Regions from separate parts of the Spiroplasma syrphidicola EA-1 genome, predicted to be linked through region 3. Evidence: riboswitches for the same ligand, from Rfam matches in the RefSeq annotation. Region 3 holds a riboswitch; each other region holds the start of a gene.
What was found. A riboswitch is a leader RNA that binds a small molecule or an ion and turns the genes downstream of it on or off. The one in region 3 is predicted to bind cobalamin.

Region 1: linked by a shared signal. The riboswitch ahead of nrdF (class 1b ribonucleoside-diphosphate reductase subunit beta) and the one ahead of SSYRP_RS04845 (hypothetical protein) in region 3 are both predicted to bind cobalamin.
Region 2: linked by a shared signal. The riboswitch ahead of SSYRP_RS03665 (hypothetical protein) and the one ahead of SSYRP_RS04845 (hypothetical protein) in region 3 are both predicted to bind cobalamin.

What each region holds. Positions count from the first base shown of each region.
Region 1 is NC_021284.1:477,523-485,564, forward strand. It holds gene SSYRP_RS05165 (PTS fructose transporter subunit IIABC) at 1-941, shown strand, start outside; gene SSYRP_RS02220 (TSUP family transporter) at 1,261-2,409, shown strand; gene SSYRP_RS02225 (aminotransferase class I/II-fold pyridoxal phosphate-dependent enzyme) at 2,452-3,648, shown strand; gene SSYRP_RS02230 (L-threonine 3-dehydrogenase) at 3,648-4,613, shown strand; cobalamin riboswitch at 4,699-4,863, shown strand; gene nrdF (class 1b ribonucleoside-diphosphate reductase subunit beta) at 5,033-6,052, shown strand; gene nrdI (class Ib ribonucleoside-diphosphate reductase assembly flavoprotein NrdI) at 6,033-6,515, shown strand; gene nrdE (class 1b ribonucleoside-diphosphate reductase subunit alpha) at 6,499-8,042, shown strand, end outside.
Region 2 is NC_021284.1:783,403-791,444, reverse strand. It holds gene ribA (GTP cyclohydrolase II) at 1-342, shown strand, start outside; gene SSYRP_RS03670 (hypothetical protein) at 356-979, opposite strand; gene SSYRP_RS03665 (hypothetical protein) at 984-1,475, opposite strand; cobalamin riboswitch at 1,627-1,812, opposite strand; gene SSYRP_RS03660 (Cof-type HAD-IIB family hydrolase) at 1,944-2,789, shown strand; gene SSYRP_RS03655 (hypothetical protein) at 2,903-3,586, shown strand; gene SSYRP_RS03650 (MBL fold metallo-hydrolase) at 3,607-4,254, shown strand; gene SSYRP_RS03645 (Pr6Pr family membrane protein) at 4,285-5,454, shown strand; gene SSYRP_RS03640 (RluA family pseudouridine synthase) at 5,529-6,464, shown strand; gene SSYRP_RS03635 (hypothetical protein) at 6,491-8,042, shown strand, end outside.
Region 3 is NC_021284.1:1,020,316-1,028,357, forward strand. It holds gene SSYRP_RS04815 (hypothetical protein) at 1-722, opposite strand, end outside; gene SSYRP_RS04820 (TMEM164 family acyltransferase) at 918-1,706, opposite strand; gene SSYRP_RS04825 (hypothetical protein) at 2,104-3,252, shown strand; gene SSYRP_RS04830 (methylated-DNA--[protein]-cysteine S-methyltransferase) at 3,257-3,760, opposite strand; gene SSYRP_RS04835 (hypothetical protein) at 3,842-4,207, opposite strand; gene SSYRP_RS04840 (hypothetical protein) at 4,262-5,251, opposite strand; gene SSYRP_RS04845 (hypothetical protein) at 5,301-6,095, opposite strand; cobalamin riboswitch at 6,249-6,409, opposite strand; gene SSYRP_RS04850 (5-formyltetrahydrofolate cyclo-ligase) at 6,444-6,998, opposite strand; gene sufB (Fe-S cluster assembly protein SufB) at 6,998-8,042, opposite strand, start outside.

The sequences.
Region 1 (8,042 bases), 540 kb from region 3:
AAGGATTAGGAATTTTTGCTGCTTTAATATTTGGTTTTTCAGTCGGGTATCTTGTAAAATGAATTAACACAAAATGACGAATTCACCGTTATATTAAACCAATTATGCCAATTATTATTATTCCAGTTTTTGTCTCTGTTATTTTCGGAGCATTATGAATGTTTGTGATTGGTAATATCTTTGGTTTAGCAATTGGTTATCTTTATGATGGTTTAAATCGCCTAGAAAATTCTGGAGTAGGGATGGCCTTAGTCGGATTAGTTTTAGGAATTTTAGCGGGAGTTGATATGGGAGGACCAATTAACAAAATTGCATCCTTTTCAGCTACGGCGTTAATTTTTATTGATGGGGGAAAATCAATGGGAGCTGCTGCTGCATCGTTTGCTATCGCCCCATTGGGTTGTGGGATTACAGCCCTAATTTTCCGCAAACGTTTTAAAGCTGATAAAGAATTAGCAATTAATGCATCAATTCTAGGATTTATGGGAATTTCCGAAGGAGCAATTCCATTTGCTGTTAAATATACTTGAGCTGCAATTGTCCCTAATATTATCGGATCAGGGGTGGCGGCGATGTGTGCTGGATTATTCCAAGTTTCTGGATGAGTTGGAGCATGAGGAGGCCCAATCATTGCCTTATTTGGAGGAGTTACAACTTGATCAATGAGTTATATTGGGATTTTATGATATTTATTAGCCATTGCGATTGGTGTGGCAGTTCATATCATTATCTTCCGAATTTTAGTTGAAGTGCAAAGCAAAGGGAAACTAACACGAGAAGATTTTAAAGAAATGTTTCACCGTAAAAATCATCGTCAAAATAGCAAAAAAGAATCTAAAAAAGACTTAATGACAGATTATCCAAAAATAGCTTTTTTGCAACATTATGTAAAATTCAACTCTTATAAAAAAATTTTAATAAACAATAATTCGATATTTTAAAAGAGGCTTTATTTAAATAAGCCTTTTTTTAAACTTAAAATAGGAAAAAAATATTATTTATTTTAGGAAAACTGTAAAAATTTATTGAATTCTTGAATTCAAAGCATATAATGAAGGTAGAAAAACAGTTTATCTAAATTATCCAATAGCTTAAAATAATAATTTTGTTAGAAAACTTAGATTATTTTTTTAAGGTCTTTTAATTTTAATTATTTTATAAGGGATAATTAAAAACTTTCCGTAATTAAATTTAGATCGTAAAACTATTTATAGTTTTAAGCCCTTGGTATTTATTAATTAGAAGAAAGGAGAAAAAGAAATGGAATTAGAAAATATTGAATTAAGTCATACTAATACTGAAAAGACTGAATTTGTTTCAAAAAGTGATTACAAAAAGAGATTTACTTTTTGAATGATGTTATTTGGGATTGCTTTAGTAGTAGTTACATGTAGTTTATTAATTAATTATTTAGTTTTTTACCCTTGAAAAAATAATGGGAAAAAATTTAGTTGATCAAGTGAAGAATTAATTGCCTTTATTATTGTCATTTTCTTATTACTTTCAGCAATTATTTTTTGTATCCTATATTTTTGAATTACATTAAGAGTCAAATACAATGATCCTAATCAAAATAAATATATCGTTGGAGCAACAGGCTTTACTGGTGGTTTTACCGATACAATTGGGGTTGGATCATTTGGGGTAATAACTGGGTTGTTAAAAGCCACAAAATCTATTAAAGATGATTCAAAACTACCTGGAACTCTAAATGTTGCATTAGGAGTGAGTGCTTTAATCGAATCCGCTTTATTTGTTGGGGCAATTAAAGTAAATACTACAACTTTATTTGTTTTAGTCGGTGCTGTTATCGCTGGAACATTTGTTGGGTCATTATTTGTTTCAAAAATTAAAGACCCTAAAATAGTCAAAATTGTAATGGGGGTAACGCTTTTTTTTGTTGCAATCTTAATGATTCTAACTCATCCCCAAGTTAATGTAATTAACACGTCTGATATTGGGGATAAAACATCCTTAATTGATAAACCATGACGAATTATTGTTGCCACAGTTGTCTTTTTCTTTTTAGGAATGATTCAATCGTTTGGGATTGGTTTATATGCTCCAGCGATGGCTTCATTATCCTTTTTGGGTCTTGATCAACAAGTGGTCTTTCCAATTATGGCTTGTGGCTCATCATTATGTATGTTACCAGCAGCTTATAGTTTTATTAAACGTAAAAAATACTTACAATTAACTGCAAATCTCATTATGATTTGATCAATTTTTGGCGTCGTGGCGGCTTTTTTACTGGTCTTTGTCGGCTTACAAATGGGTGCTGGAATGGATGAACAAATGTTTAATAGTGTCCTAAAATGATTGGCAATTACCGTTATTTTCTATGTATCAATTTCAATGCTTACTGAATATTACTTAATTGTAAAACGAACTAAAAAAACTAATATTTAGAATATTATCAATTGTGTTTAAGAAAGATGAGGTGATAAAATCATGAATTTATATTCACGATTAGAAGCAGAATTAGAATTAGCAAAAACAAATAAAGTTTATAATGTTATTAAAATTTTAGCAACAGGACAAAGCGATGTGGTAAAAATCAATGATCAACAATTTTTGAATATGTGTTCGAATAATTATTTAGGTTTTGCCAATGATCCTATTACAGTTAATGCTGTTAAAGAGGGGATTGATTTATTTGGGGTTGGTCCTGGAGCTGTCCGAACAATTTCAGGTAGTTACTCAATCCATGAAGAATTTGAACAACGTTTAGCAAAATTTAAAAAAGTGGAAAGTACTATCGTTGTGCAAAGTGGTTTTCAAGCCAATACCGGATTAATTCCTACCATTACAACCGAAGAAGATTTAATTATTTCTGATGAATTAAATCATGCTTCCATAATTGATGGGATTAGATTATCAAAAGCAAGTCGCGAAGTTTATAAACATTGTGACATGGAAGACTTAGAACGGATTTTAGTTAAACACGCGGATAAAGTTAAAGGCAATATTTTTATTATTAGCGATGCTGTCTTTTCAATGGATGGCGATATTGCTCCCTTACCAGAAATTAATCGTTTAGCAAAAAAATATCATGCTTATACCATCGCAGATGATGCGCATGGTGAAGGGGTGTTAGGAAACAATGGGGAAGGAACGATTGCCCACTTTGGCTTAGAAGGAAAAATTGATATTGAAGTCGGAACTTTATCAAAAGCATTTGGCTTAGTGGGAGGTTTTATTTGTGGCAAAGCGAGCTTAATTGAATACTTAAAACAACGATCAAGAGTATTTTTATTTTCTTCATCTTTACCAGCCAGTTTTTGTTATGCGGGTATTAAAATCTTAGATGAATTAGAAAAAAGTAATCATCGCATTCACGCGCTTTGAGATAATACAAGATATCTCCAAAATAAATTTATTGCCGATGGTTATTCAATTGGAACAACTAAAACGCCAATTACACCATTTATGGTTTATGAAGAAGCAATAGCAACGGATTTAACAAAAGTGTTATTTGAACATAATATTTTAGTATCCCCAATTATCTATCCTACTGTTCAAAAAGGAAAAGCTCGGATTAGATTAATGATTTCTGCTTTACATACAAAAGACGAATTAGATCAGGTTTATCAAATTATTACAAGTGAATATCAAAAATTAAAAACAAATAAGGAGGAAAACAAATAATGAAAAAAGTTTTAATCACTGGAGCATTAGGTCAAATTGGTTCTGAACTTGTTGCTCGTTTAAGAAATGATTTAGGATTAAACAATGTTATTGCCACCGATGTAAGACAGCTTGAAAACAATCCAATTTGTGAGGAAGGTATCTTTGAGAAGTTAGATGTTAAAGATTATGACAAGCTTAAGGAATTAGCACAAAAATATCAAGTTGATACAATTGTTCATTTAGCAGCTTTATTATCAGCTACGGCTGAAAAAAACCCAAAATTTGCTTGAGATTTAAATATGACAGGATTGATGAATGCCCTGGAAGTAGCAAAAGAGTTAAAGTTAAAATTCTTTGCTCCTTCATCAATTGCCGCCTATGGTCCTGATGCTAACCCCGATAATACTCCCCAAGATACTGTAATGCATCCAACAACAATGTATGGTGTAACAAAAGTAGCTGGAGAATTATTAGAAAATTACTATTATCTAAAATATGGGGTTGATTCACGTTCGGTAAGATTTCCTGGTCTAATTTCTTATAAAGTAGAACCAGGAGGAGGAACAACTGATTATGCTGTTGATATTTATTATCAGGCGATATTAACAGGAAAATATGAGTGTTATATTGCGCAAGGAACAAAAATGGATATGATGTATATGGATGATGCAATTGAAGCCGTAGTTAAGTTGATGAACGCTGACCCAGAAAGACTAATTCATCGTAATTCATTTAATATTACAGCAATGTCATTTGCTCCCGAAGAAGTTGCGGCGTCAATTAAAAAATACATTCCTAATTTTGAAATGACTTATAAAGTTGACCCTGTTCGTCAAGCAATTGCCGAATCATGGCCAAATAGCATTGATGATAGTTGTGCCAAAGCGGAATGAGATTTTAGCCCACAATTTGATTTAGATAAAATGACCCAAGAAATGCTGACCAAATTAACCAAAAAATTTAAAGCTGAAGGAAAAATTTAAGGTTTTTTTCAAAAATTCCATTTTATTAAAATGGAATTTTATTTTGCAATTTTTAAATATTATAGTATCATAAATATACAACTAAATAAGTAAAGAAATAATTGATGTTCGGGAAAAGAGTTAAAATCTCTTGCTGTCCCAGCAACTGTGATGTGGATGAAAGTTACAATAACCATTGAAGGAATCTTTGAGAAGGGTAGCTAGTAAAAAGAAACTAAGCCAGGAAACCGGTCATTTATTTCATTAGAATTATGTTATTCCTGGGGAATGAATTACAGAGTTATTTAAATTATTATTTAAATTATTTTTTAGTTTTAATAATATCAATAGATAATTTCCAAAAATTTTCAGCATCCCTAATTTTAGCGGTTGCTTTTTTAGTTGTAGACAATTTAATAAAAAGTTAGAAAGGAGATCTTATGGCAAAGAAAAAGATATATTATGATGAATCAGTTTCTCCTTTTGAATATTTTCAAAATGGGATGCACGGTAAAATGCGGTCAGTTAATTGAAATGTTATTAATGATGAGAAAGATTTAGAAGTATGAACACGAGTAACCCAAAACTTTTGATTACCAGAAAAAATTCCAGTTTCAAATGATTTAACATCATGACATAGTTTAACTACAGAATGGCAACAATTAATTACTCGCACCTTTACCGGTTTAACCCTATTAGATACAATTCAAGCAACGGTTGGGGACCCGGCCCAAATTGCTAATTCCTTAACTGATCATGAACAAGTCATTTATACAAATTTTGCTTTTATGGTAGCTGTTCATGCACGATCATATGGGACAATTTTTTCAACTTTATGTTCAAGTGAACAAATTAATGAGGCTCATGAATGAGTTATTAATACTGAAAGTCTCCAAGAACGAGCTCGCATTTTGATTCCATACTATTTAGGGGATGACCCTTTAAAGTCAAAAGTAGCGGCCGCCTTAATGCCCGGATTTTTATTATATGGTGGTTTTTACTTACCATTCTTTTTATCAGCGCGAGGAAAATTAAGTAATACTTCTGATATTATTCGCTTAATTTTACGCGATAAGGTAATTCATAATTATTATAGTGGTTATAAGTATCAAAAAAAGATTGCTAAACTATCTACTAGTGAACAAAAAGAAATGCAAGATTTTGTTTTCAAATTATTATTTGAAATTTTGGCTTTAGAAGAAAAATATTTAACAGAACTTTATGAAGGATTTGGATTAGTTGAGGATGCCATTTGTTTTAGTCGTTATAATGCTGGGAAGTTCTTACAAAACTTAGGTTATGAATCACCCTTTACCTCAGAAGAAACTCGGATTGCGCCAGAAATTTTTACGCAACTGTCAGCTCGTGCTGATGAAAATCATGACTTCTTTTCTGGAAATGGTTCTTCATACATTATGGGTTTTACGGAAGAAACCGCTGATGAAGACTGAGAATTTTAAGATGAAAAATAATTTAAAAATAAAACAACCGCAAGGGGAACCTTATGTTGTTTATTTTTCATCGACATCAAATAATACCCATCGCTTTGTTGAAAAATTAAAAATAAATAATAGTCGGATTCCAATTGACTTAACAACACCTTTGCTAGTTAACAAAGACTATATTTTAATTGTTCCAACTTATGCGGCTGGGGGAAATGATTGTACAGGTGCTGTACCAAAGCAAGTAATTAATTTTTTAAATACTAAAGAGAATCGCCAATATTGCTGTGGGGTTATCTCATCAGGCAATACAAACTTTGGTGATACTTATGCAATTGCGGGACCGATTATTTCTAATAAACTTAAAGTACCTTTACTTTATCAATTTGAATTATTAGGAACAAAAACTGATGTACAAACAGTACAAAACATTTTAAAAAAATTATGACAAGAAGGGGAGAAGTATGACAAAGAAATTTAAATTAAATGATAAAGACATTAATGAAGAATACATTACCTTAAATGCCAGAACAAAACTTTTTGAAAAAGGGAAAGATAATTTTAAATTTGATCAGTTAGCAGCAGAGTCATATTTAAAAAATGTAATTATTCCTAACAGTAAAATCTTTGAGACTGTAACTCAACGAATTAATTATCTTGTAGATAATAACTATTATGATAAGGATTTAATTAATCAGTATTCGATTACTGCAATTGAAGAATTAACAAAATTAGCACAAAGCTTTAATCATCGTTTTCCAAGTTTAATGGGAGCCTTAAAATTTTATAACTTTTATGCTTTAAAAAGTTTTGATAGCAAAGAATACTTAGAGAGTTATGAAGAAAGAGTTATTATGAATGCTCTATTTTTTGGCAATGGCAATATTGAAACTGCTAAAAAAATATTAAAACAAATAATGCTTGGTCGTTTTCAACCAGCAACTCCAACTTTTTTGAATGCCGGTAAACAACAACGTGGTGAATATATTTCTTGTTATTTATTACGGATTGAAGACAATATGGAATCAATTGCTCGTGCTGTTACTTCATCGCTGCAGCTTTCCAAAAAAGGGGGAGGAGTAGCGTTATGTTTAACTAACCTAAGAGAGTTTGGCGCCCCAATTAAAAACATTGTTAACCAAGCAACTGGTGTAATTCCAGTGATGAAAATTTTAGAGGATTGTTTTTCATATGCTAACCAATTAGGGCAACGCCAAGGAGCGGGAGCAGTTTATTTAAATGCTCACCATCCTGATATTATCTTATTTTTAGATACGAAAAGAGAAAATGCTGATGAAAAAATTCGCATTAAATCTTTATCGCTTGGTGTAATCATTCCGGATATTACTTTTGAATTAGCTAAAAAAAATGAACAAATGGCTTTGTTTAGCCCCTATGATATTGAAAGAGAATATCATAAACCAATGAGTGATATTTCAATTACAAAAGAATATTATAATTTATTAAATAATCCAAACATTAAAAAAACATTTATTAATCCCCGTAAATTATTTCAAATGATTGCGGAACTACACTTTGAGAGTGGTTATCCATATTTATTATTTGATGATACTGTTAATAATCGCAATGCTCATCCCGGCCGAATTGTAATGAGTAATCTTTGCAGTGAAATCGCGCAGGTAAGTACTGCTAGTGAATATAATTCTGATTTAAGTTTTCAAAAAATAGGGGATGATATTTGTTGTAATCTTGGCAGTTTAAACATCGCCAAGATGATGGAAAGTGGATCAGAGTTTGCAGAGACAGTTCAATTAGCTATTGAAGCCCTTGATCATGTTTCGCGAAAAAGTGATTTATCTTCCGCCCCATCAATTGCCCAAGGGAATAAAAAAAACCATGCCGTTGGTTTAGGTGCAATGAACTTACACGGTTTTTTGGCAACTAATCATTTGTTCTATCATTCCCCTGAAGCAGTAGACTTTACCAATATCTTTTTCTATACGATAGCTTATTATGCTTTTAAAGCTTCCAATCAATTAGCTAAAAA
Region 2 (8,042 bases), 240 kb from region 3:
AGTACGGGGGTTGTCTTATATTTGCCCCAAGAAGGGCGGGGAATTGGTTTGGTTAATAAACTGAAAGCTTATAATCTCCAAGATGAAGGTTATGATACTGTGCAAGCAAATGAACAATTAGGTTTTGCTCCTGATTTAAGACATTATGATAGTGCTAGTGTAGCTTTAGCATTACTAGGAATAAAGGAAGTTAATTTATTAACCAATAACCCTGATAAAATTGAACAGCTAATTGCGAATGGCATTAATGTTACAGCAAGAACCCCTTTAATTGTTGGTAAAAATGAAACTAACGAAAAATATTTTCAAGCCAAAAAAGATAAAATGGGTCATTTATTATAAAACAAAAAAAGAATTAACTTAAGGTTAATTCTTTTTTTGATAATTTATTTTTTTGGCAAAGATTTATTTCACTATTAATAATAAAACGGTTATTAAAAATAAAGGGTCATTTTTGTACTAGTTGTTCCATTAATTTATACACTGGAGCAAATAGCAGCGCGGTAACAATAATATTTCCGGTCCCATGAATAGCGTCAAAGACTAAACCATTAATTCAATAGGCTAAACCAACACTGGTACTATTAAATAACAGAGCCGTTTGGATGGCATAAAGGCTACCAAATAAATAACCAAATAAGCCGTTCATAATAATCATTGTTCATCATCACTTACTAATTAACGGTTTTAATCAAAGAATAATTACGGCATATAAATTAAAAATAACAAAATACATTAAACTTCAATCGGCAATTCCAAAGGTTACCATATTTAAAGTACAATAGACATTCACAATTCCAAAACCAATTTCAATGCTAAAGAAAAAAATACTAAACATTAAAATAAAGGTCACAAATTCAATATTTGGTAAAAAAGCAAACGCTGCTTTTAAGGCTAAGCCAAGAGCACTAAAAACGGCAATTATGGTAATTTTCATTGTTAATTTAATTGAATTTGTTCAAAAAATATCTTTTTTCATTTGCTTAACCATTTGTTTTAACAGCTGTTAAAACAAAACGAAAGACATTAATATCTTCTAAAATAACATCTGTTGCTCCTTTTTCGCAACTATTATTTTCCCCTTTACAAATTGGATTAATGTTTTGCGCGTCTTTATCATCGCTATCTCCACTACGAAGATCAAAATATTCTTTATTAATATCAGTTTTAATGTTACCAATGCGGATAACAAAAATCCCAATTCCAGGTGTTACTGAATAATCAAAATCTTTGGTGTCTTTTTCAATGACATCAGCTAATGTTGTAACATTATTGAAAATTAGGGTTTTATTTAAATACTCAACACCATTTTTATCAGTTGCCCGAATTTCAACATTTTTATAAGTTACACTGTTATTTTTATGGAGTTGATCATAATATTTTGGAATATAAATGATATTTAAAATAATGGCTCCAAGAATTACAATTGCTAGACTTAGAAACATCAAATATTTTTTTCATGAAAAATTTTTCATAAAGTTCTCCTTTCCTAATTCTTAGGCTAAAAAAATAAAAAAGAACCAATAAAATAAGGGTTCTTTGTTTTTATTTATGAGTTAAAAAAAGACATTATTACAATAAAATCTTAACGTTGCTCATAAATATCACACCCCCAGGGATATTTACTTTTTATTTCTTTTATTAGTAGGTCTTCTGGCTTAGAATCACTTTACTTATTGCCTCTTCCCAAGAATAATCTCAGTGAGTTTATGCAATGTTCATCATCCTTACAGATGCTGGGGCAGCTTGAGCTTTTAACTCAATTCCCTTTAAAATAGTCGAGGACTATTAACTAATAAAACAATTTGAAAGCGAATGCTTTCTTATAATTAATTATAACTGACTTTTAAAATTTCTAGAAAATTAATTTTCAATATTTTTCTTGTCCAATTTTGGTTATAATAAAAGCAATAATAAATAGTTTTTACAAAGGAGTATAAAATATGAATAAAAAAATTAAACTTGTTGCTGTTGATTTAGATGGAACATCATTGAATTCGCAAGGATTATTATCTTCGCGAACTGTTAATACTTTTCAAAAGTTAAATCAATTAGGAATTAAATTAGTGATTGCCTCGGGGCGACCACTTTATCAAATTAATCATTTAGTCGAAAAAGTGGGCCTAAAAGATGAAAATGATTATTCAATTGGCTTAAATGGGGCTGTAGTTGGGAATAACTTTAATGGTGAAGTACTATATGAAGATCATTTACCAAGTAATTTTATCGGACAATTATGCACAGAGGCACAAGAATTAGGAATTTCAACAATTATTATGTTTGAAAATCAACAATCAACTTTTAATTTTTTACAAATTTATTGTCAGAATTTTAATGATGGCGTAACAGCCCATTATTTTGCAAATTTTAAGTCAAAATCTTCTCAGGAAGTTGTCTTAAATAAATATAAGGGAGAAACTAATTTAAAAATTGGTAAATTATTTATGGCTGGGTCAATTGCAACAATTGCCACAATTGTTAGCAATTGACAAGACCGGTTAGAAATTTCTCATGAAGTAAAAATAGACCATGCAATTGTTGAGATTACAAAAAAAGGAACAAATAAGGCGTGAGGATTAAAACAGTTATGTCAGTTAAGTAACATTAAACCAAGTGAAGTAATGGCTTTTGGCAACGAACAAAATGATGTTGAAATGTTAAAATGAGCCGGGGTTGGTGTCGCAATGGCTAATGCTGGGAACCATATTAAACAGCATGCTAATACGACTTGTTTATCAAATGATGAGGATGGGGTTGCCGAAGCACTAGAAAAGTATTTTGAATTTTAAAATTAGACTTAGATTTTATTAATCACGCAAAAATAGTGCTATAATCATATAGAATAGATATTTATATCTAAATATATTAAAACTATAGGCAACATAAAAAGGGGTTTTTATTGATGGAAAAAACATATATCGTAAAAGTTTTAGCAAAAAAAGATGTTAAAATTAATTATCAAAAAATTTTAAAATTAACAAGTGAGCAATTACAAGAACAAGGGATAACTGAACCGAAAGTATCATTGCGTTTTAAATGATATCGTCCAAGTATTGAGGTTTTTGATAGTATTTATACTTCGGCTGTTTGAGGAACAAAAGTAGGTTTTAAACATGAAGACAGTTTTTTTCCAGGGGTAAAGTTAGAAGATGTTGTATCTTTTAAAGCACTATATAAAGCTGTTATGAATAGTTTTACAAAAGTAAGTAATGCTGTTGAAGAAGATAGTGATTCGCAAGGGGAAGCAACAGATTATATTAATTTATTATTAAATTTATTAACAGAAATTATTAAGGCGGGTTTTATTCGCCCACAGTTTTATCATGAAAATTTAGATAATCCTCATGTCTTAAGTTTTATCTCTTGAATTTTAGCTGGAGCTTGTGCTGGAGTTGGTCGTTGATTTGGATATATCTTTTTAAACAAAGAATTGGGAATTACCTTTGTAGAACGCCTTTATTTATATTATCAAGAGTTAACAAATGAAAATAGTTTTGAAAGTATTAGCACTTATATGGAAATTATGGATGATTTTGTAATGTATTTAGAAGATAGCTCATATTTAGTAGATGAGTTTAGCGAATAATAGAAGGGAAAAACAAAAAAATGGCAAAAATGAAAAATTTTATTGATCAAACATATGATAACCAAAATGTTTATTTAATTATTAATGATAGTAATGAAGCAATTATGATTGATGCTTCTAATGCAGCAAAAGAAGCTGTTGACTATTTAACAGAACGTAATATTAGTTTAAAAGCATTATTTATTAGCCATGGTCATATTGATCATTTTGATGGCTTAGATTTTGTTTTAGCAAAATATCCTGATATTAAAATTTATTTACAACGTAAGGACGAAAAATTATTAGCTCAGAAACGTGTTGATGATATTACCGGTGATATTATTGGGCCAGTAATTAATTCTCCGCTTGTTAATTTAGAATTATTAGATGGTAATACAATAACAAATGATATTGGTTATGAAGTTGAAGTATTTAGTGTTCCTGGTCACACAAAAGGAACACAGTTATTCCGAATTAAAAAATTAAATTTAGTAACATCAGGATTTAGTTTATTACCAGATTATAATGCTCCAGGTTATACGGGAAAATTATGTAATGATCAATATTTTGTTAAAGAACTAGTTAAAATGACAAATTTAGAACCACAATGACATGTTTTACCAGGGCATAATAAAAATTTTACTATTCAAGCAGCGCTTGAAGCAGGTAAAATTAGCCCTGATCATTAATTTAGAAAATATTTTAGGAGGAATTAGCGAGTGTTTACTTGAAATCCCAAGACCCACTTTTATCTACGATTAGTTTCGTTAATTTGCTTAGTGTTGTTTTTAATCTTTGACTGTTATTGAGCAATTTTTCATCCAATGCCAAAATTTGCTAATTTAGGTTATGGCGATCGTGCTTCGGTTTATTTTGCTTATTTTACAACCCAAACAAATTATTTAGTTGCTTTTTATTTCTTAATTTATTTATTTGAAAATAAATTTAAAAATACTAAACCACATTATATTATTCGTTTGGCAGTTACAACCTATATTACAATTACAATGCTCGTTTTTTGAACTGGTATTTTTAGTCAAGCGTCAGAACCAAATCAGTATGATTTATGACGATGAATTGCAACAGTTATTTTACATTTAGTAATGCCAGTTGCAATGATTACTAGTTATGTTTTAACGGCAGGGGATGAAAACTATGATGGTTTAAAACATCATTATTTATATTTATGACTAATCATGCTTTATATGTTATTGTATTTTACTTTCACAATTATTCGGGGAACACTACGACAATGAGATGGTAAAGATCCTATTTCATGATTTCCTTATGGCTTTTTAGATTATACGAAAGAATTTGGAGAAGAATTACTAGTGATTTCACTTGTTGTTATTTTTACGATAGCAATCCTATTACAATATTTTTATATTTGAATTAACAACTTACTTTATAATCGTTATCATAAACCAGAAAATCCGCTACCAAAACAAAAATGTAATAAACGCTGTTATCAACCAGCTCGTTCAGCCATAATTGGCGGGGCTATTGCTATTGCCATTACTGTGGCAAACATGGTTATCTGTGCGTTAATGATTTTTGGCAATTTAGAAGAATTTGAGTATTTACATTTAAGCTTTAGTAATAAATTAACGTTAGTTGGATTCTTTACCATTTCTGTAATTATGTTTGTGGCAATGATTGTTTGTTATGTTTACATCTTGCGAGGTCGCCAACTGGCTCGAATTGCCGCGGGATTATTAATGATGAGTTTAATGTTTTTCACCTGAATTTGATTAGTTGGACCAATTTTATGTTTAGCAAGTGCGATTATGATTTTTAACGGTAAAGAAATTTTTGTTGGTGATAATCCACCTGCTGAGAAAGCAAAACAACCAAAAAAAATAAAACAACATCAGAAAAATTTAAGTTAATAGTTATTTCTTAAATTTTTCTTTCTTTTTGTTTAATAACTTAGTAAAATTAAAGTAAATTTAGTAGGAGCGATATGAGTAGTCAAATTCTGGAAGTAACTGTAAAAAGCAATGATGCTGGTCAAACACTATTTAATTTTTTAAAAAAAATGTTGCCAACAACAAGTTTGTCAGTTATTTATAAATTATTTCGTAATAAAAAAATCAAAGTAAATAATAAAAGTGTCAAAGATCGCAAATATTTGTTAGCTGTTAATGATAAAATTTTAATTTTTGATAAAAATATTGAAATTGTTTATCGCCCAACCGTCCAAACCCAGGTAAATAATAAGAATAATACTTTAAAAATTGTTTATGAAGATGAGAATTTGTTAATTGTTGATAAACCCCATGGGGTGGAAATGCATTCCACACTGCATGATAGTTTAGACCAAAGCGTTCGTAATTATTTAATTAATACTAACCAATATGATCCAAACTATGAGCAGTCATTTTTAATTTCGCATGTTCATCGTTTAGATAAATTTACTAGGGGTCTAGTAATTTATGCCAAAAACAAAGCAACATTAGATAGTTTATTGACAAAAATTAATGATAAAAAATATATTGTTAAAAAATATTTAGCTCAATGTCAAGGTAATTTCCCAGCGGACCTAACAACAGTGAGAGGATATCTTTATAAAGATGAACAAAGAAAACGAATGGTTTTCAGTCCCAAAAAAGTCGAAGAGAGCCAAGAATGTGAAACAAGTTTTAAGGTAATAAAACCATCAGTGGATTCAACATGATTAGAAGTTACTTTAACAACGGGACGGAAACATCAAATTAGAGCAACATTAAGCTATTTAAAACACCCTGTTGTAAATGATCAAAAATATGGGGCAAAAAGAATTAATCCTAATTTTATGATTGCGCTGTATGCTTATCAAATTGAATTTCATCATTTTTCTGGTAATTTAGAATATTTAAATGAAAAGATTATTAAAATTGAGGAAAATATTATAAAATAAAAAAGAATAGAAAAAAGGAGAACATTATGTTGTCAACACAAAAAGGGATTTTTGCAATTTTAATTGGAGCATTAACTTCTTTAATTGGGACGATTTTCCAATTTATTTTAATGTATTTACTAATTTCAAGTTATGGTCCAAAGTTTAACGGTTTTGTAAAGAATACCATTGCAATTGTTGCGTTTTTAGGAAGTGTTGAGGGAGCATTAGGTTCTTTAACTGTTATTTTCTTATTAAAACCTTTATTACAAAAAGATTATATTCGCGCTAATGAAATTTTGAATACAACAAAACATCAGTATCGCATTGCTGGAATTATTGGAATATTCTTATTATTAGGGATTTCATTAGCATATAGTAGTTACACATATATTTTTGAAAAAGATTTTTTAGTAACCGTTAATGGCGTGGCCGAAAAATATGCTTTATGAAAAATGATGATAATTGTTGCTTTAATTGGTTCAAAAAATTTAATTGGATTATTTTGAACAGCTTGCTATGAAAATTTAATGCAAGCTGATCAAAATAACCATATTCGTCGTTTAGTCATGATGATTTGTGATTTAGTTGCATATTCAATTATTTTCTATGCAATTTCTGTCACAATTGATCCACTTTTTATTTTCTTAATTTTCCTAATGTATTCCTTAATGAAAGGCGTCTTAGTTTATTTGTTTGTAAGACTAAATTATCCATGAATTAGAATTATGAAACAAAAAGATAATATGCAATTAGTTAAAAAGAGTAATATTATTGTTTTTAAAAACATTGGTGAGACTTTAATTATTAACTTAGATGCAATTGTTGTTGCCATTTTATTAGGCTTGAATATTTCTTCAACTTTGTCGCTGTATATGACAATTGCGGTTGGGGTTCGTAGTATTATGTTAATTTTAATTAATTCGTTCCGTGAATTTTTTGCCGCTTGAACAGCAAAGAATGGCCGTATTAATTGAGATACTTATATTAAGTTTGAAACATACGCTTTTATGATTGGCGCCTTCTTATTTATTAACCAGTTTATCTTATCCCCATATTTTGTGACAGCGTTATATGCTCCCCAAATTGGTGTTGACTTTTCTGGGTGAACAGCCCAAGAACTAGCTATTTTTAATGATATTTTCTATTATCCAACTTTTTCATTATTAATTGCGATTTCTTCGGTGTTTATTATTTTAGGAGAGCCTGCAAATGTCTTAATTTATGCGAAAGGAAACTACCAAAAGGTAGCAATGCCGATTTTTTACTTAGGGATTGCTAATGTTGTTATTTCTGTTATTGTTGCGATTATTTCACGATTCGCCTTTAATGATTATAAAAGTGCTTTATATGGAATTTTAATTATTACTTGTATCGTTACTTTCATTCGCTTTGTTTACTTATGAGTTTATAATTGGATGTATCTAACTTATAATAGTAGTTTCAAAGGTGTCTTTCGTAATTGAATGATTCTATTAGTTCCAATTATCATTGCTATTTTAGTCAACTATTTATTTATTAATGTTTCCTATAACCCCAATAATATTTATGATGAGAATTTTCAGTATCAGTGGGGCTGAAACATCTTATTATCAATTT
Region 3 (8,042 bases):
GTTGCAGCATTAATGATTCCAGGACTTAAATTATGTTTACTACGGTAAAACCCAATACCTGCTGCCGCAACGCCAAAAGAAGCAGAAATTGCTGTAGCAGCAATAGCTCAAGGAATACTAATCCCGAACCATCATGCAGCCGCTCAAAAGCCTGCTGCCGCAACGCCGGCAAGGGCTGAAAGTGTTGCCAAAGAATTTTGTGCAGTTAATAAGTCTTTATCAAATTTAGTTAAAACATTCTTAGCCTCATTTACATTATTGATACCTAATCTCTGTGTACTATTATATGTGCTAATATAAGAAAAATTTTTTTGATTTAATGAAATGTTATTAAATTCTATTTTAGTATTAATATTATTAGGAATTTTATAATTATCTTTTCCATTAAAATATTGAGCTTTTTTACTAATACTTTGTTGGAATTGTTCTCATGTTAAATTTTTATCTTTAATACTATGAATAAATTTAACTGCTTCAAGTTTAGCTTTTTCATTCATTTTTTTTAAATCTGTTTTCAAATTAATCGTTTGGCCAAATTCTCTATACAAATTCAAATCTTTTTCAGTAAAATAATTTTCAATACTGTTTAAATCAACATTTGAAAAATTAAGACTAAATTTTTGTTCTTCTTGTTTTTGATTATCTGTTCCCGATTTAATAGCAGTCAAAACTCCTGATGCACCAATTGTTAAAGAAGATAAAATAATTAACAAAGTTTTCATTCTAACAAGTCCTTTCGTGAGCCTAACCAAAACCCACCTAATTAGTGATAAAAATATCTTGGCATTTAGTTATCGATATAAATCATTATTTTATAGATTAATAAGAATGATATTAAGCTTATTTATTAATATAAAAAATAATTAAAAATTAGAAGCAACAAAATTATTTTTGTTTTTATAAACTAAATCCTTATCTTAACAAGATTCTTTTTCCTCGATCATTTTTCTTTTTTTAATTTTACCCCACAGAATATTTGATCATGTTGGATGTAAAAACTGTTTTTGTTGCAAATCATAGATTGGTTTAAAAAACCGTAATGGTAAAACCCCAATTAGAATAACAACTGGGCCAATTACAAATAAGAAAACAGCTGTAATAGCTGGGCGAGGCCAGTCCTTCATATGTCATCCTTCTGGGAATAATCGAGCCATATATCAATAGGTATCTAAAATATATTGGGTTCCAAAATAGTTGTTAAATAACTCCGCACATAAATAAATAATAACTAAGGTAACTGCCGATCTGAAAACAGTATGACGGTCAAATTTATAATTAGTGATTCCATATCAATAAACATATAAATAACCATAAGTAATAACGCCATGACCAAAATAATATTCATAGTATCAAAAACTACTTGGATAATATTCTAATGGTACTGCTAAAGCAAATAATGGTCCCGTAATTGCTAAAGGGGCAAAACATTCTAAGAAAATTTTTTTTGGATAAATCAATAAAATTATTAAAGCAAAACTTGTAATTGTACAAACTTGCAAATAAAAATAGGAAATAATATTGTCAAATCCTTTTTCCATTGCATAACTAATAAAATGAGAAAGTTGAACTATAACAACAAGCAGAGAAACAATTAGTCGTAAATAAATTTTTTCGGCAGTTTTAGCATAAAATTTTGGAAACATATTTAATGATAAGCAAGCAAAAATGATTAGAACAAGAGCAATTAATCAATAAAAAATTGTCATTAGTCTGCTAGTTTATCCCTTATCTTCTTGATCCCCAAAAAAATATTTTGTTCTAAAACTAAACTAATTTGTTTTATCATCATTTTATCTGCTCCCTTGTAATTAATAATTTTTGATATTGCTAATAGGTTAATACAAGTGATATTTAAGGTAATTATAGTACATTAAAAAATTAATTTACAATTTAATTTTGTTTTTTACCAGTAAGTTTTTTCTTTTTTTGATATTTTTTGGTAATTTTATTACTAAAAATCTTTATAAATGCAAAGGCAAAATTGATTAACAAGATTAATTTTGCTAGAATTAAGGCATAAAATTATTACAAGCAGAAAAACTATCTTAAAGTACCACTAAAATTTTATTTATCCCAAGCAATTAAAACATTGGAGGAAGAAAAATGTTAAAAGTTAATAATATATACTTTAAGATTATGTTGAGCCTTGCGCTAGTTGTTTCTGCCTTTTTAGTATATGACTTCTTTCTTGCACTTTTTGACCCAATGCCAAAATTCGCTAATCTAAATTATGGGTTACGAATTTTAACCTACTATTCTTTTTTTACTATTCAAACCAATTATTTAGTAACAATCTTTTTCTACATTGCCGCCATTAAAATGCGAAAAAAACAACAATATCCCCAATTCCCACTCTTACTAGCAATTACAACCTATATTACAATTACAATGCTAGTTTTTTGAGGGGGAATTGCTTCAAAAGGAAATGAACTTAATCAATATGACGGTTGACATTGAGTTGGAACATTTTTTTTACACTTAATTAACCCAATTATTATGATCACCGTTTTTTGTTTTACTTGTGGTAAAAAATATTATTTTTGAGAAAACCATGCCAAAAAAAATCTATGAATTATTCTAGTTTACATGTTTTTTTTCCTAATAACATCCTTAATTAAAGGCATTATTCTACACCATTTCAAATATGATAGTGATATTCTTTTCCCATATTTTTTCTTAGACATCTATTCTGACACATGGTTTTTTCTATTAACAATTGCGTTGTTAGTAATTTTAGCGATTGCGATTGGGATGCAATATTTTTACATTTGACTTAATAATAAGTTATACATCAAACGTCATAAAAATAAACACATTACGGAATGATCCCCACCAAATAATATTCGTTTAATATGAAAGTTTGACCATAAAGTTAAAGTTGGAATTAGATTAGCTCTTAGTTGTACTATTATAGTTTTTATTATAACTCTTGCTTTAACTAGTATTTTAATTTTTTCAGCATTAATTATAGGAGCAATTGCAGCAGCATTTAAATCTACATCATGACCACTTTGGTTAGTTATCGGTGGGGTTTCTCTTTTGATTATTAGTTTTATTATTTTAATAATTTTAATTCCCGCAATTAAATATACGAAAAAAGGTTCTCTACAAGCTAAAAATTTAATTGCTATGTTAATGATTAACCTAACAATTTTTAGCTGATTTACAATAATTGGGCCAATTTTAGGAATAATTAGTATTATAAAAATTTTAAAAGGGACTGAAACCCCAGAAGAATTTAAAACTAATTAAATTATTATTCTTGTTCAAGTTTTAACAAGTGTTCTTTTAAGGTTAAGCCCCCACGAAACCCAGTTAAGTTCTTATTTTTGCCAATTACGCGGTGACAAGGAACAATAATTAAAACTGGATTTGCCCCAATCGCTTGCCCAACAGCACGAGTTGCTTGCGGGCGATTAATTATCTCGGCTATTTCTTGATAATATTTTGTTTGCCCGTAAGGAATTGTTAACAAACTGTTTCAAACAACTTGTTGAAAGGTTGTCCCAATTAAATCTAATGGTAATGTAAATACTTTTCGCTGGTGATGAAAATATTCCTTAATTTGGTTACAATATCGGACTAATTTATCCCCGTTTTCCCTCAAAATTATTTCTTGATTTTTTATCTTATCTTTATAATTAATTAGTTCTTGCTCTGTTTGGCCAACAAATATTAACCCCTTATCAGACGCAGCTATTATTCATTCTTCATTATTAATTATCATTTTACAATAATATCAAGTTACTGTTTGTCCCATTATTATCCCACCTTTGTTATTACTTTCATTGTATCAAAATAAAAAACAGATGATTAATATCATCTGTTTTTTATTAACTCTTTATTTACGAATTAAAACTCATCCCAGAGCTCCAACCCCAATTAGTAAATTAGGAATTGCCCCTAAATAAGTTCACACTGATTTATAATCAGCACTAACAAAAAAACCAATTAAAAAGATTACTGCCAAACCAGTGATAACAGATCCTCAAATAAATGATCAAATTCCTGGCTTAACTGAGAAAGGAACTAAAATATATAAAATTCCTAAAACTAATAATAATGGTCAAAGTACTGATACATTATCGTTTCCTCATCCATAAATTGATAATGATACTGCAACACCTGCTGCAGATAAAATTCCAATTAAGATAATTCATGCGGCTCCAATTAACATCAATATTTTTGGTCAAGTAAATGTCTTCATTTTTGTTTTCTCCTTTATTGGTTAATTATATCCTAAAGTGAAAGACAGCACAATCTATTGTAAACTAGTGCTATCTTGATATCCTTTGTCATTAAAAGAATAAAAATCTCGTTCTTTTAAATACTGATTAAATTCTGTTACTGCGAAAGTTTTTGAACGATATGGAATCAATTGACTAGAAGAATAAAGTTTTTCTTGACTATCATCTAAAATTGAAAAAGAATATCCCCAGTGTGGTGAATCATATTCAACAATATTAAAATTATTATCAATTCAACGCTCTTTAACATTAAGGGTTAAAGCAAAAACATGTTCTTCTGGGGTTGCTTGTAGCTTAATTGAATCTTCTGCAATTAAACTAAGGGGAACATTCATTCCAACCGTTAACGGGTCACTTGTGTTACTTCAAACCCCATAAATATCTTTTTGGGTTTTTGTTGTTAAAAGCGTTTCTCATTTATTAGAATTCCATCAAACAAATTGTTGACCATCTGAACCCGGTTGAATCGGATGACCATCACTAATTGTCCCATGAGTATTAAATTCAGCTTGGAATTTATCATTTAGTTGTTTCATATTTTTACTGTTTTTAATATCTGCTCATTTTTGATTTGGAAAAACTGAACGGCCATTAACCCACGTATTTTGTGTTAAAAACGAATCAGATCCATAATAATCCCCGGTTTGATGGAAAGTAATGGGTTCTAAAATATTCGTTGTTAATGCTAAATCAGCTGAATCATTAAATTTAAAATATTGAACCGCTTCTGATAAAGTTGTTGCTTTTTCTAAATATAAATACAAGTAATGGTTATCTTCTAAATCAACCCAATTTGTTTGTTGATAAGGGTTACTAACTGATGGTAGTAAATAACCATTATAACCAACTGCCACCCCATTTGTTGCTGATGATTTTAATTTTCCTAATCATTGTGGAAGAGGCAGTTGATCGTTAACTTCTCCTTTTGTTTGACATGCCACCAATAATAGCGATGGACTGACAGTAATTGTTGTACTTAACATTAATAATAAAAGTTTTTTCATTTTTCTCTCCTTCTAATTTTAAAAATTATGACTTATTATCCTTGGTTACTTATTTATCCTGATAGCTATTTTGTCAGAAAATAATTGATGTAAAAGCTAAGATTCAAGCAAAACTAATAATGGTTGGTAACCAAATATTATGTAATTGGGAAAAATAAGTTAAGTTTGGATATAAATTTGAATCTAAGATTCAACTTGGCACATTTCAAAAGAAACTACTATTCATTAAATTAGCTAAAAAAGTTGTCGGGAAAAAATATCCTAAAAAATTTAAGATTTGATCACTACGAATAACACCTAGCGGAAATAACATCCCCGTTAAAAAAGCTAAGATTAAAAAAACACTAATTGCTAATACTAAAATTATTTTTAAATCACGATGAAAATAGCCAATCATAATGCCAATTAAACCACTAGTAAAACTTGCTAAAATAACTGTTCAACCTAATGTTAATCAATTAATTCATGGCAAATGCATTGCTTGGTGGTAACTTACGATTGCAATTACCACTAATCATATTCCGGCTGCTATGCTAACACAAAAATTAATAAACAAGAGGGAAATAATTAAGTGCCCTGTTGAAGCCTGAAGCAAATGTAATTGCCGCGCAAAGGTTGTTTGCTTAAACTCAAAAAAAGCAATTGGTAAATCAACCAAGCCATTAATAACAACCGCTAAAAGAATGCTCCCAGGTAATGCTAAAAAGCTAGCATTACTATTGAACATATTTGTCACACGTGTACTAATAAAATATAGGGCAACGGGTAAAACAAATGATAAAAGATAAGTGTGCCACGAAGTAAACCAATATTTACAAATAACACGCAGTAATGGTAATTTCATTTAAAGTCCCTTCTAAAATATCATATTTTTATCAATGATCAATTTAATAACCTAACAAAGAAAAAAGCATTTGTTCAAAATGCTTTATATAACTTTATATCATTAAATTATTCAAAAAAATAATTACATGACTCACACCCAGGAGTTATATAATAGGCTAATTATTATTAGAGAGGTCTTCTGGCTTAACATCATTTTACTTGCCGCCTTCCCAAAATTACTTTCAGTGGCTAATGGCTTTCATCCGTATTACAGTTGCTGGGACAGCATAAGAATTTCACTTATTTCCCTGGTTCTAACATAACTATTTTTATTAAATTGTCTTTTTTATCATATCATACTTTTTTTCTAACCAGCAATAATCTCATCTAATTTGACATCGTTTTGTTCTGTTGGTAATAGCGTTGAATGTTTTTGTTCATAAAAGGCTAAACCCATTTTAAAACCCTGGTAATCCGCAAAAAAGCGATCATAAAAGCCTCCCCCATAGCCTAAACGATTATTGTCATCATCATAACTAACAACAGGGGTAATAATAACATCTAACTCATTTTTATCTTTTATTTTAGGATTACTTTCTTTTGGTTCAAGTAAGCTTTGATAAACACGATGGGGTTCTAAAGTATTAACAAGACTGTTAATGGCAAAAAAAGTTAATTCTTGGTCATTAATTCGGGGTAAACAAACAATTTTACCTTTTGCTAACAAAGCTTTGATTAAATCAACTGTTCGTACTTCATTATTAATCGCATAATAAACGCCAATTATTTTAGCTGTTTTAACCCGCGGATGCGCTAAAACTTTTTTAACAATTTTAGCTGTTTTCCGTTGATGTAAACCTGGTTCAATATTTTGTCGCTTTTGTAAATTGTTTTTGCGTAACGTTTTTTTCTCGTTTGGCACTAACCAACACTACCTTCCATATCCATGCGAATTAACTGATTTAATTCAACAGCATATTCCATTGGTAATTCGCGTGTAAATGGTTCTAAAAATCCCATTACAATCATTTCCAAGGCTTGTTGTTCATCTAAGCCACGACTTTTTAAGTAAAATAATTGTTCTTCTGAAACTTTACTTACTGTCGCTTCATGTTCAATTTGTGATTCATTATTAAAAACCTTATTTTGGGGAATTGTATCAGAATGTGATTTTCCATCTAAAATTAAGGTATCACATTCCACGCGGGCTTTCGAATACTGTGCCGCAGGACCAATGTGGACAAGGCCACGATAATTGGCTGTTCCCCCATTAAAAGTCATTGATTTAGAAATAATTTTTGATGAAGTATATTTTCCTAAGTGAATCATTTTCGCCCCAGCATCTTGAATAACATTTTCTTTTGCCACAGCAATTGAAATACATTGGCCTTTACTATGATCACCTTTCAAAATAATACTTGGATATTTCATATTAATTCGTGAACCAATGTTACCATCAATTCATTCCATTTGACCGTTTGTATCAACAATACTACGTTTTGTTACTAAGTTTAAAACATTATCACTTCAATTTTGGACAGTTGTATAACGCATCTTAGCATTTTTCCCAACAAAGATTTCAACAACCGCTGCATGCAATGAATCTCGTGAATAAACCGGCGCTGTACATCCTTCAATGTAATGCAATTCCGCATCATCATCAACAATAATTAATGTTCGCTCAAATTGGCCCCCATTTTCATAATTAATACGGAAATAAGCTTGTAGTGGTTTATCTAATTTAACCCCTTTTGGAACATAAATAAATGACCCTCCTGATCAAACAGCACTATTTAAAGCCGCATATTTATTATCAGTATTTGGTACTAATGTCCCAAAATATTTTTTAAATAATTCAGGATGTTCACGTAAAGCAGTATCACAGTCCAAAAAGATTACGCCTTTTTCTTCGACCTCTTCTAGCATACTTCCATAAACTAATTCACTATCATACTGCGCTTTAATT